One region of the Butyrivibrio sp. VCB2001 genome, then DNA from elsewhere that is predicted to be linked to it. Evidence: predicted binding sites of a transcription regulator. Region 1 holds the regulator's gene; each other region holds the start of a gene.

Region 1 (3,290 bases):
TGACAAAATATCTGATCTGGTGATGGTGCTGGCGTTTTTGGTGGTTGCATTCTTCGCTTTTATGGGCGTTGTAAGACTTGTGCAGACAAAGAGCATTTCCGAAGTGGGAAAGATCATCCTTGGACTTGGAATGCTTTATCTGGTGGTTGCGATCATCTATGTTGCTTTCAGTAAGATCCCGATCAACTACAGACCGATCATTCCGCCCGGAGAGACTGAGCTTGAGACCTCGTATCCATCAAGCCATGTACTGATCATCTGCAGCGTCTTCGGAAGTGCCATCATCGCGTGGAAAAGACTCTTTGCCGAAAAGAGCTATGTCAGAATACTGACTGTTGCTGCTGCGGTGCTGATGGTAGTCGGAGTATGCGCAAGAATGCTGGCCGGAGTGCATTGGGCCACCGATATACTCGCGGGAATACTGTTTTCCCTGACACTGGTTTCTGTTTATGCCGCATATATCAAGGATTAAAAGTCCTTAAAACTTTGTAAATGCGTTGACAACGCAGAATAATGAGTGTAAACTCTATTTCGTAATCGCTTTATTGTTTTAACGAGCTACAACAAATCAGACAATGATTTTGAGGAGGAAATGTAAAAATGGCAGAGATCAAGAAGACTGATGCAGCTGAGAAGCCTGTTGCAACAATCAAGACACCTGTAGCTGCAGAAGTTAAGGCAGCAGAAGTTAAGGCAGCTCCTGCAAAGGCAGAAGAGAAGAAGGCACCTGCAAAGAAGGCTACAGCAGCTAAGAAGCCTGCAGCAAAGAAGGCAGCACCTGCTAAGAAGGCTGAGCCTAAGAAGGCAGCTGAGAAGACTGAGGCTAAGAAGCCTGCAGCTAAGAAAGCTACTACAACCAAGAAGGCTGAGACAAAGAAAGCAGCACCTGCAAAGAAGGCAGCACCTGCTAAGAAAGCTACAGCAGCTAAGAAGCCTGCAGCTAAGAAGGCAGCAGCAACAACAGAAGTTAAGACTAACATCGTTCTTCAGTATGGTGACAGAAACGTTACATACGATACAATCGTTACAAACGCTAAGAACAACTACAAGTACGATATGGGCGGAGATGTAGACGCTATGAAGAAGCTCAGCGTTTATGTAAAGCCTGAAGAGAATGCAGCTTACTACGTTGTTGATGACAAGGTACAGGGCAGAATCGATCTTTGATCATTCTCTTATATAATGAGACTACAGACAGCAGACACTTTCAGTGCCTGCTGTTTTTTTATCCATATTTAACATTTAGAAGGTTGACATTAGTTCCCGCGAGTGATATTTTATGTTACAGAGAAGATGTTAGCACTCGAATGAGTTGAGTGCTAACAACTCAAAACAAAAGCCTTTCAATGAAATCCGGAGACAGAGGAAGGGGTACAGACTTGGAACTTGATGAGAGAAAGAGAACCATACTACATGCAATAGTAAGGAACTACCTTGAGACAGGAGAGCCTGTCGGATCAAGGACTATTTCCAAGGATACTGATCTTAACTTGAGTTCAGCCACCATCAGAAATGAGATGGCAGATCTTGAGGAGATGGGACTTATAATTCAGCCCCACACTTCTGCGGGAAGAATTCCTTCCGACCAGGGCTACAGAGTCTATGTAGATGAGATGCTCAGGGACAAGGAACAGGAAGTTGAGAACATGAAGGAGATGCTTCTTGATAAGGAAGAGAAGCTTGAGAACCTCCTTAAGCAGGTGGCCAAGACCCTTGCGGTTGATACCAACTACGCCACAATGATCTCAGCACCTCAGATCCGCAAGAACAAGCTCAAGTTCATCCAGATTTCCAAGGTTGATGCAGAGCACCTTCTGGCGACCATCGTCATAGAAGGAAACGTCATTAAGAACAAGATCATTCCTGTTGAAGAGGAACTTGATGACGCAACAATGCTCAAGCTTAACATTCTCATGAATACAAGGCTGGACGGACTTGCTGTAGAGGACATTAACCTTGGACTTATCGCAGCAGTCAAGCAGGAAGCCGGAATTCACAGTGAGATCATCGGAAACGTCATCGATGCAGCTGCAGAATCAATAACAGCAGATGACGACCTTCAGATATATACCAGCGGTACGATGAACTTCTTTAAGTATCCTGAGCTTACGGATTCGGCCAAGGCCAGCGAGCTCATCAGCACCTTTGAGGATACCAAGGACCTTTCGAGTATCGTTGAGGACACACTCTCCTCTGACCATGAAGAGACCGGAATCCAGGTCTACATCGGAAACGAGACACCGATCCAGTCCATGAAGGACTGCAGCGTTGTTACCGCAACGTACGAGCTTGGTGATGGCATGAAGGGTACCGTAGGAATCATCGGACCCAAGAGAATGGATTACGACAAGGTTATAACGACGCTTAAGAATATGCGTCATGCACTTGATGATCTATATAAAAGGGATTAGATCCCATAAGCTTTAAGGAGGCAATTTGAATTGAGCGAAGATAAGAAGAAGGCTTCTTCCAAGGCTAAATCAGCTGAGGAAAAGAAAAAAGAAGAAGTTCTTGAGAACATCATGGAAGAACTTGAAGAGGAAGCCAAAGAGAAAGAAACAGCACAGACACCTGATTCACAGGAGGAAAAAGATGATGCTGAAAAAGAGGCTACTGTAGAAAAAGAAGAGAATAAAAAAGAAAAGAAGAATCCGCTTCAGGAAAAGATCGATGAACTTAACGACAAAGTCCTGAGACAGATGGCGGAGTTTGAGAACTTCAGGAAGAGAACCGACAAAGAGAAATCACAGCAGTTCGAACTTGGTCAGGGCAATGTCCTTGAGAAGCTCCTTCCTGTAGTAGATAACTTTGAAAGAGGTCTTGCAGCAGTTCCCGAGGCTGAGAAAGACGGAGCTTTTGCAGACGGCATGAACAAGATTTACAAGCAGCTCATCAAGCAGCTTGAAGATCTCGGAGTAACCCCAATAGAAGCGGTTGGAAAAGAGTTTGATCCAAACCTCCACAATGCAGTAATGCAGGTGGAATCCCAGGAATACGAATCCGGAATCGTTGCCCAGGAGCTTCAGAAGGGATACATGTTCCATGATACAGTGCTCAGACACAGCATGGTGGCTGTAGCACAATAACTTAGTAAATACAGAATCTTATTATAATAAACGGAGGAAAAAGAAATGAGTAAGATTATTGGTATCGACCTTGGTACAACTAATAGCTGCGTAGCAGTTATGGAAGGTGGTAAGCCCACCGTTATCGCTAACGCAGAAGGCGCTAGAACAACACCTTCAATCGTTGCTTTCACAAAGAACGGCGAGAGAATCGTCGGCGAGCCT
Region 2 (3,290 bases), on a different contig from region 1:
GCAGTTCAGGAGATTGCATCTGGAGCTACCCAGCAGGCAGATGAAATTCAGAACGCATCAACAAACGTAGGATATATCGGTGATGCGGTAGGTGATGTGCAGACTTCGACAAGTAACCTCGAAAGTCTTGCGGGCAAGATGAAAGAGGCTTCGGAAGTATCAAGTGCATCACTATCAAGCTTACAGGAATCTTCCGGTGAAATGACGGCTAAGATAGATGAAATATCAGAGACAATCCATAGGACACAGGATGCAGTAGATACCATCTCAGAAAAGGTAGAGGGTATTACAAATATAGCAACACAGACAAACCTCTTATCACTAAATGCCTCAATCGAAGCTGCAAGAGCTGGCGATGCAGGAAAAGGCTTTGCAGTAGTAGCTCAGGAAATCGGAAAACTCGCAGAAGATTCTAAGATCATGGCTGATGATATCAAAAAGCAGATGGAAGAACTTCTTGAACAGGCAGGAGCAGCAGTTGTGGCAGCCAAGGATGTCAAAGACGCCAACCTTGAACAACAGGCATCTCTTGGAGAGACCATTCAAAGCATAAATGGTATGATAAATGATATAAATGATACTGTTGGAGGTGTTCAGACAATAAGTAGTGGTGCTGAAAGATGCGATACATCAAAGAATGCAGTTGTTGATGTTATGAGCGCTCTTTCTGCAATCTCAGAAGAAAATGCAGCATCATCCGAGGAAACAGGAGCATCCATGCAGGAGCTTTCGGCTACAGTTACAACTCTCGCTGGTTCTGCAAATGGTCTTAAGGATATTGCTGATAAACTGAACAGAGATATGGAGTTCTTCAAAGAATAATTGGGGTTTTATGAAGATCGATGGTAATGCCTGGATCGGAACTAACGCGCACTTTGATGAAGAGCGAGGAGTGCTTATTGTTGGTTACCAACAAGGTACATATGCATTGAGTGTTAGAGGAACAACGCTTATAGTAAAGCATGAAGGTGGTAAAGATAGTTCCATGGCTGCAAGTTACAGGCGTATTGGTGACAAGTAATAATCCATATGTGGTAAGTGCACATGTCTAAGATTTCCCTCTGCTTGTAACATGTAACATCTGCAGAGGGAAATAATTTTGGAGAAACAGTATCAGATTTAACGTCCTCCGATTTTATACCAGAACCAAGCATTTAGTCATCATGTCCTGTCTCCCCAAATAGTACCATATCATAAAGGATCATGAAGCGGAGATTTATGTATATTGCCTAAGAGGAAGCAGAAGCATAAGCGCTGTAAAGAAACTGAAGACTTTTGGCTATAAAAGAGCCAGAAGCATAGGCGGAATCACATCATATAAAGGATTAACAGTACTAGATTAAGGGATGCCTCTATTTTATGTCCGGATGATAAATTTGTAATAAGAAGTGCAATACTATTTTATCCAAATTAGCACTCTCTATTGACGAGTGCTAATTGCGGTGTTATAGTGTTCGTAGAACAAAGGAACAGAGAAGACCGTTAGGACTTAACTTTCCTAAGATCTAAACCCTCCGTCCCATTGCTCATTAACATAGATAATGTTTTTGATGCAAAGGAGGTATGTATTATGTTAGCACCCAGTATTTTTGAAGAGAATTTTATCGATGATCTGTTTGGATTCCCAATGAATGAATTTGACGACATGGAGAGGAACATGGAGCGTAAGCTCTATGGAAGAAAAGCAAACAGGATGATGAAGACCGATATCAGGGAAAAGGATGATAACTACGAAGTATCAGTTGACCTGCCAGGCTTCAAGAAGGAAGAGATAACAGTAGAACTTGATAACGGCTATCTTACCATCAGCGCAGCAAAGGGCCTTGATAAGGACGAGAACAAGAAGGGCAAACTTATCCGTCAGGAGAGATATGCAGGATCCATGACAAGGAGCTTCTATATTGGAGACAATGTAGAGAAGGGCGATATCGAGGCAACCTACAGGCACGGAGTTCTTACGGTGACAGTTCCTAAGAAAGCCCTGGAAAAGAAGATCCCGGAAAAGAATCTGATAGCTATTGAAGGATGAAAAAGCTTTATTTTAAGGCACCCGGTACAATCAGTACCGGGTGCCTTTTCTACTAAACACCTCAGAATGTTATAATTTAAAGGAAAAAAGCATTGTACGAGGAGTTTAATAAATGAGCAGATTAAAAGAATTACGCATCCATCATGGGGAAGGTTTTGCAGAAAGTGGGATTGTTTGCGTGTTTTTCGACTTCTGTGGAGGTGGAACAGCATCCACAAGTGACGGAGATATGAAAAATATGACTATTGAGACGGAAGCTGCCGATCTTGATGCAGTGCTTGATACTGTAATAGAGCTCCCGTATATCAATAGCGAAGCCATATATCTCCAGGGGGAAGCCAGGGCGGCTTTGTATCGGCCATTGTTGGCGCAAGAAGGAAAAGTGATATAAAGGGTCTTATCCTGTGGTATCCGGCATTTGTCATACCGGACGATGCCAGAAAAAGACTGGAAACAGGAAATTCGAGCATGTTTGGCAGGGAAATAACTGCTGAATATGATAATGTCGCAAAGAATATAGATGTTAAGCAGCTCCAAAGAGGCTTTGGGAAGCCGGTTCTTCTTATACATGGGGACCGGGATGACGTGGTGCCAATAGAGTATTCAAGGGAAGCTGCAGCCAACTATGGATATGCCACGCTTAAAGAGATACGTGGTGCAGGCCATGGATTTGACGGGCAGGATAGCGTTAATGCAAGAGAGATGTCCATCGAGTTTGTAAAGATTTATGAGGGAATAGCAGGCTTAAAATTGAGGTAAGGTCACAATTTCCCTCAAGCTAAGCAGGAGATGCTATGGCGAGAAATGTTCCCAGATTGTGTGTTAATTGTGGAAGGACGTTTACAGCCCAACATGGAGGAGCTATGTTCTGCTCACTGTCATGTAAGAGGATGTATGGCAACCATGTGAGCTTTAGATGCAGGGATTGCCGGAATGCTTCCTGTAAGGTCAGAAACAATGACCTGGTAAATTCGCCTCCGGACTGTGAAAACCTAAAGAACCCCAATAGGGCAGATTAAAGGCTGAAAAGTCGAATCATGTGACGACTTCTCAGCCATGCTTTAACTGATCATTTTGTTTTTACAGAAATAAAGAGGATTGTAAGCGATTGGAAATAGATTCATCAAGGGTGATGGGAGAATGAACAGATGAATTATATTGCAGAAATGAGAAAGCACGTAGGTCATGATCTGGTTATGACTGTCGGATGTGGCGTGTTAATAGAAAACGAAAAGGGAGAGCTTCTTCTTCAGAGAAGGAG
Region 3 (3,290 bases), on a different contig from region 1:
TACAGGCTGCGTACGGCCCGGAAGCGGTGCTGTACGGGGCACTTTTTCAGTTCCCCTACAATTTTCTCATGTATACATACGGAATCGTAGCAATTAAGGGTGATAATCCGCTTAAAGGCGGTAGTCCGCTCAAAAAGATCTTGAACATTGGCGTCATTTCCTGCATCATTTCGATCACTATATATGTTTCCGGTATTCATATGCCGTCTTTTATCACTTCATCTGCCAAGCACCTCAGCAGCATTGCTGCACCTCTTAGTATGATGGTAATCGGCCAGTCCATGACTTCCATAAAAGTTAAAGAGCTGTTTGGTGATGTTAAGCTCCTGCTGTTCTCACTGATAAAGCTGATAGCAGTGCCGATCCTTGGAGTTTTGCTCCTTGGTTTATTCATTGATGACAAGCTGATATTGCAGGTGTGCTATGTTATGCTGGCAACTCCGATCGGCTCCATGACTGCAATGGTTGCGCAGCAGTATGGGGGTAATTATGCTCTGGCCTCTAAGGGAGTAGCATTATCTACGCTTCTGTCAGTAGCTACCATTCCGCTGATATCTCTTTTGCTCCAATTGTGATGAGTAAGGGCCTCGTCAGAGCATTCTCTGAAGGTCGTTTCTGATGCTTGTAACCTGATTTATAGCATTTTCGCACTCGCGTTTTGCCTTGCCAATCTGGGACTGTACAATGACATCCATCAAAAATCCATCGCAGAAGAGATCTCCGAATGTAAGGAATCCGTTGATGTGCACTGATGAATAGCCGTTTACGTCTCTAAGTTCTTTAGAGAATTTTTCAAGCGCCTGTTTTGCCTGATTGATCTCGTGTTCAGCATCGCTCATTTTACTGTGTTTAATAAGACCGCTGATAAATCCGCCACCGAGGGTATCGAATAATCCCCATCCGCTGGCGCTTGAGAGGCTCCTTTTAGCTCTTTCAAGATGATCAAGTGCAACGTCTGCTGCAGCAATGGCTTCCTGTATTTCTCTTGTTCTCATATCAAACATGGTATTTCCTCCGTTTAAATCAAACAAAATAGTGTTTTAGATAATACGATGATAAGACAAAGAGGCGCATAGTTACATGGCCGATGCGGCGTAATAGCGGAGTTTAATTCCCCTTTTTTGGAAAAAGATTAATTCTGTATTGGAGTGTACAATAGTTTTTTATCCAAATTAGCACTCTCTGTTGACGAGTGCTAATGTCGGTGTTATAGTGATTATAGAACAAAGGAACAGAGAAGACCGTTAGGACTTAGCTTTCCTAAGATCCAAACCCTCCGTCCCATTGCTCAATAACAGTTAACCAATTGTTTTTGTGCAAAGGAGGTAAGCATTATGTTAACACCTAGTATTTTTGAAGAGAATTTCATAGACGATCTGTTTGGATTCCCTTACATGAAGGAATTCGACGACATGAGTCGAGGCATGGAGCGTAAGCTCTACGGAAGAAAGGCAGCAAGGATGATGAAGACCGATATCCGTGAGAAGGATGACAACTATGAGGTTTCAATAGATCTTCCGGGCTTCAAGAAAGAAGACATCACAGTAGAACTGAACGACGGTTACATCACAATAAGCGCATCCAAGAACCTTGACAGAGATGAAGACAAGAAAGGCAAACTGATCCGTCAGGAGAGGTACGCCGGATCCATGAGCAGAAGCTTCTATGTAGGTGAGAATGTCGAGAAAGGCGACATTGAAGCCAACTACAGACACGGTGTTCTGAATCTGACAATTCCTAAAAAGGCCATGGACAAGAAGATTCCGGAAAAGAATCTGATAGCTATCGAAGGATAACCGATACCTGAAATGTAAGTGTTTGAGCCTCCGCATTACGCGGAGGCTCTTTTTTGTCTCCGAAAAATGAGCCCCTGACTCCGTCCCCGGGGCTCACTTTTGAGCCCTAGGGACGGAGTCAGGGGCTCAAATTTTATATTCTTTTTGGAATTTTGGTGCATAATTACCGTTATAATGGTAAATAGGAGATTTGTTGAGGTTTTCTAATGACACAGTTACGAGAGGAGTAGGACTGATGAAGAAAAGACCGACGATTGTTGTGACTTCGCTGGTGATGGCCTTTGTCCTAACGGCTTGCGCTGCTGCTTCCAGTGGTACGGCAGAAAGCTTTCAGGATCGTCTTAATTCTGCGCTGAGCAAGGGGTGGGTGGACTCCGACCTTTATGATTCAGTGAAGGCGGATAAGGAGTATCGCCCGCAGGATGATTTCGCAGCGGCCAAAAACAAAGAGTGGAAGCTGGAAATTGGCAATGAATACAGCGGCGTATTTCAGGACGTTTCGGATCTGGTTCTGGAAAAGATGAAAAAAGCTGCTACAGATGAATCACTACCCGGAGAAGAGGCGGAGGTACTCAGAAAGTACTATGCGCTTTCATCAGACTGGGATTATAGAAATAGTCAGGGCGTAGAACCTCTAAAGCCCTATATAGCAGACATTGAATCCATAAGCAGCATGGATGAACTGTATGCTTTCTTTGGAGATCTTGAGAGAAATCCACTTGCGCTTGCGCCGATAACGGTGGACGTAATGGATTCATATCATATTGAAGAGTATCCCGATATTAACCTTACAATAGTAGATACCCCGAAGCTTTCCCTGCAGGCTCCGAACGGGAAGTTTTATTATGACAAGCTGAATTCAGCATCGACTCTTGAGATGTATGAGCAGGTAGAGAACAGGGTGCTGTACATGTTAGAGACCCTTGGCTATCCGGAGAGCGATGCGAAAAAGATCTTTAAGAACTGCCTTAAGTGGGAGAAAGCAGTTGCTTCTTCAACAGTGGACATGTCCTTGGAAGATGTGGCAAAGAGCACAAAAACCAGGGATGAGGCAGCAAAGATTGCAGGTAAATTCCCGCTCATCAAACTTTTGGATGACTGGGGATTTTCAAACGCTGAATATTTGGTTATTTCCGAGTTTTACACAAAGAGGCTCGCAGGGCTGTGCAAGAAGAGCAATCTGGACGAGATGAAGGACTATCTGATAGTCAATTATTGCCTGGACAGTGCAATGTGCCTTGACAGGGACACATTGGATAAAATGAGTGAATTCTCTAAATCCAAGACCCAGCAGCCTATGGATTTCGGTAAGTCAGAGCAGCAGCGCGAAGACTCTCTGCAGTTCGAGTATTTCATAGGCCATACAGCAATGCTCGGAGCTCTCAACAAAACCTATGTTGAGAACTATTTCGATGATGCAACCACAGCTGAGCTTACAAAAATGACAGAGGACATTATTGATGCATATAATGTGATCTTTGCCGAAGAGCCCTG
Region 4 (3,290 bases), 150 kb from region 1:
TTATCAATCAAATGGAGGGACGGGTAATGAAGAATACAATAGTAGGACAGTCCGGAGGACCGACGTCAGTCATCAATTCCAGTCTTGCAGGGGTTTTTGAGGCGGCAAAGAGTCGCGGATCTGAGCATGTTTACGGCATGTGCAACGGCATACAGGGATTTCTGGAAGATAGATATGTTGACCTGGTGGAGATCTTCACAAAGCCGATAGACATAGAGCTTTTGAAGCGCACTCCATCAAGTTATCTTGGCAGCTGCAGGTACAAGCTTCCCGATATTAATGATGATGGGGCAAAAGAGCTTTATGAGAAAATTTTCGCTAAGCTCGATTCCATGAATATTGGATATTTCTTTTACATAGGTGGTAATGACAGCATGGATACCATCAACAAACTTGCTGCTTACGGCGCAGGAAAGGGAAGTGATATACGCTTCATTGGCGTTCCCAAAACTATTGATAACGACCTCACAGTAACCGACCATACTCCCGGCTATGGTTCCGCAGCCAAGTATATCGGAGTTGTGATGAAAGAGATCATCAGAGATGCTACAGTTTACGGCACTAAGTATGTGACTGTAGTTGAAATAATGGGAAGAAATGCCGGATGGCTTACAGCCGCTGCTGCCCTTGCCAAGGGCTGGGACTGCGAGGGCGTTGATATGATCTGCCTTCCCGAAGTTCCCTTTAATGTGGAGAGATTTGTTGAAAAGGTCAGAAAGATGCAGGAGAAAAAGAGCAGCATCGTGATCGCAGTTTCAGAAGGTGTTAAGCTTGAAGACGGACGCTATGTTTGCGAGCTTTCAGATGACGTTCATGCTGTTGATGCTTTCGGACACAAGAGCCTGACGGGTACAGCGCGATTCCTGGCAAACACTATTGCCAAGCAGCTTGATACCAAGACCCGCTGCATAGAGTTGTCCACACTTCAAAGATGCGCTGGTCACCTTACCAGCAGAACAGATATCACCGAGGCATATCAGGTAGGCGGAGCAGCAGTGAAGGCCGCTTTCGAAGGTTGTACCGGCGAAATGGTGGCACTAAAGCGAATTTCCAACGCACCATACCAGTGCACCACAGAACTTCATCCTATTTCAGAGATTGCAAATCTCGAGAAAAAGGTTCCGCTTGAATGGATCAGCGAGGACCACACTCAGATGAAGCAGGAGTTTATTGATTACGCATATCCTCTTATTCAGGCAGAACTGACACCGATGTTTGTAGGTGGTCTGCCACAGCATATTTCCCTTTAATGACATGAAAAAGGCTGTCACACTAGTTCTTAGTATGACAGCCTTTCTTATGTTTATGTTTAGGTCACTGCGATCAATCCTTAACTTCAATCTGGATAGCTTCTTCCTTCTCAGGGATGGCTTCCTTCTTAGGAAGGTTAACGGTAAGAACACCGTTTCTGTACTGAGCGATGATATCCTCAGGCTTAAGGCCTTCTACATGGAATGATCTCTGATATGAAGAGCTTCTTCTCTCGCGGCGGATGTACTTGCCGTTCTCGTCCTTCTCATCCTTGTTCTCATTGTGAGCAGCACTGATTGTCAGAGTGTCATTCTTGAGATCAATCTTGATGTCTTCCTTGTTGAATCCCGGAAGCTCAGCTTCGAGCTGGTAGCAGTTATCCTTTTCAATAACATCCGTTCTCATAAGACCGGTGCTTGATTCAAAAGGCCTTGTCTCTCTAGGGGTTCTGCACTGTCCGCCAAAGAATCCATCGTTAAAGAAATCATCCATCTCATCAAAAATATCATTGTTACTCCAAAGCATAGGCATCAACATAATTATCACTCCTTTTCTATTTATATTTTGTTTGTTGTAGTGTTTTATCCTTTTTATTAGCACTCTCATGTATCGGCTGCTAATTTCTTGTTACAAGTATGTTATAGAACAACTAGAACAAATTGTCAACAAGTTTTTTTCTAAAGAAATTATAAACTGCAAACAATCCCGCAAACACTGGGCTAGCGGGATTGTTATCAAATATATTTCTATGTATTTTTTTGCGGAGATGATCGTATTTACATCTTTTACTGTCTGAAAATGATCTTTTTAGCCATGTCATCGGCAGCTTCTTTGCCTTGGAACTCCTCGATAATAGCTAGTCCAAACGGAATAGCTGTTCCCATTCCGCGGCTGGTGATGAAGTTGCCGTCTTTTACAACCTCTGTGGTCTGAGAATCAGCGCCTTGGAGAAATTCTTCATTTCCGGGATAGCAGGTAGCCTTTTTGCCGTTTAAGACACCCATCTTGCCAAATAATCTGGGCGCTGCGCAGATTGCAGCAAGTTTCTTGCCTGCATCGGCGAAGGCCTTGATCTGAGCCTTCAGAGGTTCGCACGCATCCAGATTGTTGGTTCCCGGCATTCCGCCCGGAAGAATTATCATATCTGTTTCATCAAATTTAATGTCTGAAAGCAGAGCGTCTGCCACAACTGTAATATTGTGAGAACCTGTAACCTGCTTGTTGCCTGTTATTGAGGCTGTTGTTATCTCGATCCCTGCTCTGCGAAGCAGGTCAACAACTGTCAGAGCCTCTATTTCTTCAAATCCTTCTGCCAAGAATATCACTGTCTTTGCCATATCGTGTTCCTCCCTAAATGTTGCTTTGTTTTTCAACTTATTGGTTTCGTAATTCTGCCATGGATGTCTTGCCTACGATAGCATTCACAAGAACAATTCTAGCACAAGAATAGGTGTGGTACTATAATTTGCTGAGTACTTGAATGATCTGTGCCGGCTTGTGGAGCGTTCTTACATAATCAGTGAAGCTCTACTGTATGGGAATAAAAAGCGAATTTTTACAGTTGCGTATAAAGCCGTGATTTGCGCAACTCTACTGTATCTGAACAAAAATTATATGCATACAGTAACCCTGATTGTTAAGCACTGAGTGACCTTACTGTATTTAATCAAAAAGTCTATCCATACACTAGCTCACTTTGAAATGTCTGACTGTATGGGGACGAAAATTTAATCAATACAGTAGAGCCTTGCGATAAATACTGAAAAGACTGAGTGTATAGAATCAAAAATCTAAACCATACAGTAGAACTCGGAGGAAAGCCCTGTAAAGCCTTACTGTATAGAAATAGAATCTTTCTTCCTACCGTAATACCATCGTATATTTTTCGTTTTCAATACAGCTCCTTCGTATTACAATAGGTAAAGGATTGAATACAGGCATGAAAACAAGCACAAATACAGACATATACATAACATCCAAGAAGGAGACCACATAAAGCATGGGCATAGAAATAGAAAGAAAGTTCACAGTAAAAGAGC

Evidence for each region. Region 1 encodes HrcA, which represses chaperone genes, less so after heat shock. Its sites were predicted from a motif close to TGTTAGCACTCNNNNNNNNNGAGTGCTAACA; they were not measured.
Region 2: the regulator HrcA is predicted to act here: its motif matches at 1,409-1,439, upstream of G589_RS0116485 (Hsp20/alpha crystallin family protein).
Region 3: the regulator HrcA is predicted to act here: its motif matches at 1,171-1,201, upstream of G589_RS0108205 (Hsp20/alpha crystallin family protein).
Region 4: the regulator HrcA is predicted to act here: its motif matches at 1,843-1,873, upstream of G589_RS0107250 (Hsp20/alpha crystallin family protein).

What each region holds. Positions count from the first base shown of each region.
Region 1 covers NZ_AUIZ01000005.1:183,284-186,573, reverse strand. Annotated here, with positions in the region: gene G589_RS0107920 (phosphatase PAP2 family protein) at 1-472, shown strand, start outside; gene G589_RS0107915 (DUF6465 family protein) at 601-1,167, shown strand; gene hrcA (heat-inducible transcriptional repressor HrcA) at 1,347-2,411, shown strand; gene grpE (nucleotide exchange factor GrpE) at 2,442-3,086, shown strand; gene dnaK (molecular chaperone DnaK) at 3,132-3,290, shown strand, end outside.
Region 2 covers NZ_AUIZ01000025.1:12,133-15,422, reverse strand. Annotated here, with positions in the region: gene G589_RS20420 (methyl-accepting chemotaxis protein) at 1-822, shown strand, start outside; gene G589_RS0116490 (hypothetical protein) at 833-1,021, shown strand; gene G589_RS0116485 (Hsp20/alpha crystallin family protein) at 1,571-2,029, shown strand; gene G589_RS21465 (hypothetical protein) at 2,142-2,420, shown strand; gene G589_RS21460 (alpha/beta fold hydrolase) at 2,498-2,788, shown strand; gene G589_RS0116475 (NUDIX hydrolase) at 3,178-3,290, shown strand, end outside.
Region 3 covers NZ_AUIZ01000006.1:34,133-37,422, reverse strand. Annotated here, with positions in the region: gene G589_RS0108215 (AEC family transporter) at 1-575, shown strand, start outside; gene G589_RS0108210 (hypothetical protein) at 591-1,004, opposite strand; gene G589_RS0108205 (Hsp20/alpha crystallin family protein) at 1,335-1,796, shown strand; gene G589_RS0108200 (M13 family metallopeptidase) at 2,032-3,290, shown strand, end outside.
Region 4 covers NZ_AUIZ01000005.1:36,842-40,131, reverse strand. Annotated here, with positions in the region: gene G589_RS0107255 (6-phosphofructokinase) at 27-1,250, shown strand; gene G589_RS0107250 (Hsp20/alpha crystallin family protein) at 1,324-1,788, opposite strand; gene G589_RS0107245 (DJ-1 family glyoxalase III) at 2,037-2,588, opposite strand; gene G589_RS0107240 (CYTH domain-containing protein) at 3,251-3,290, shown strand, end outside.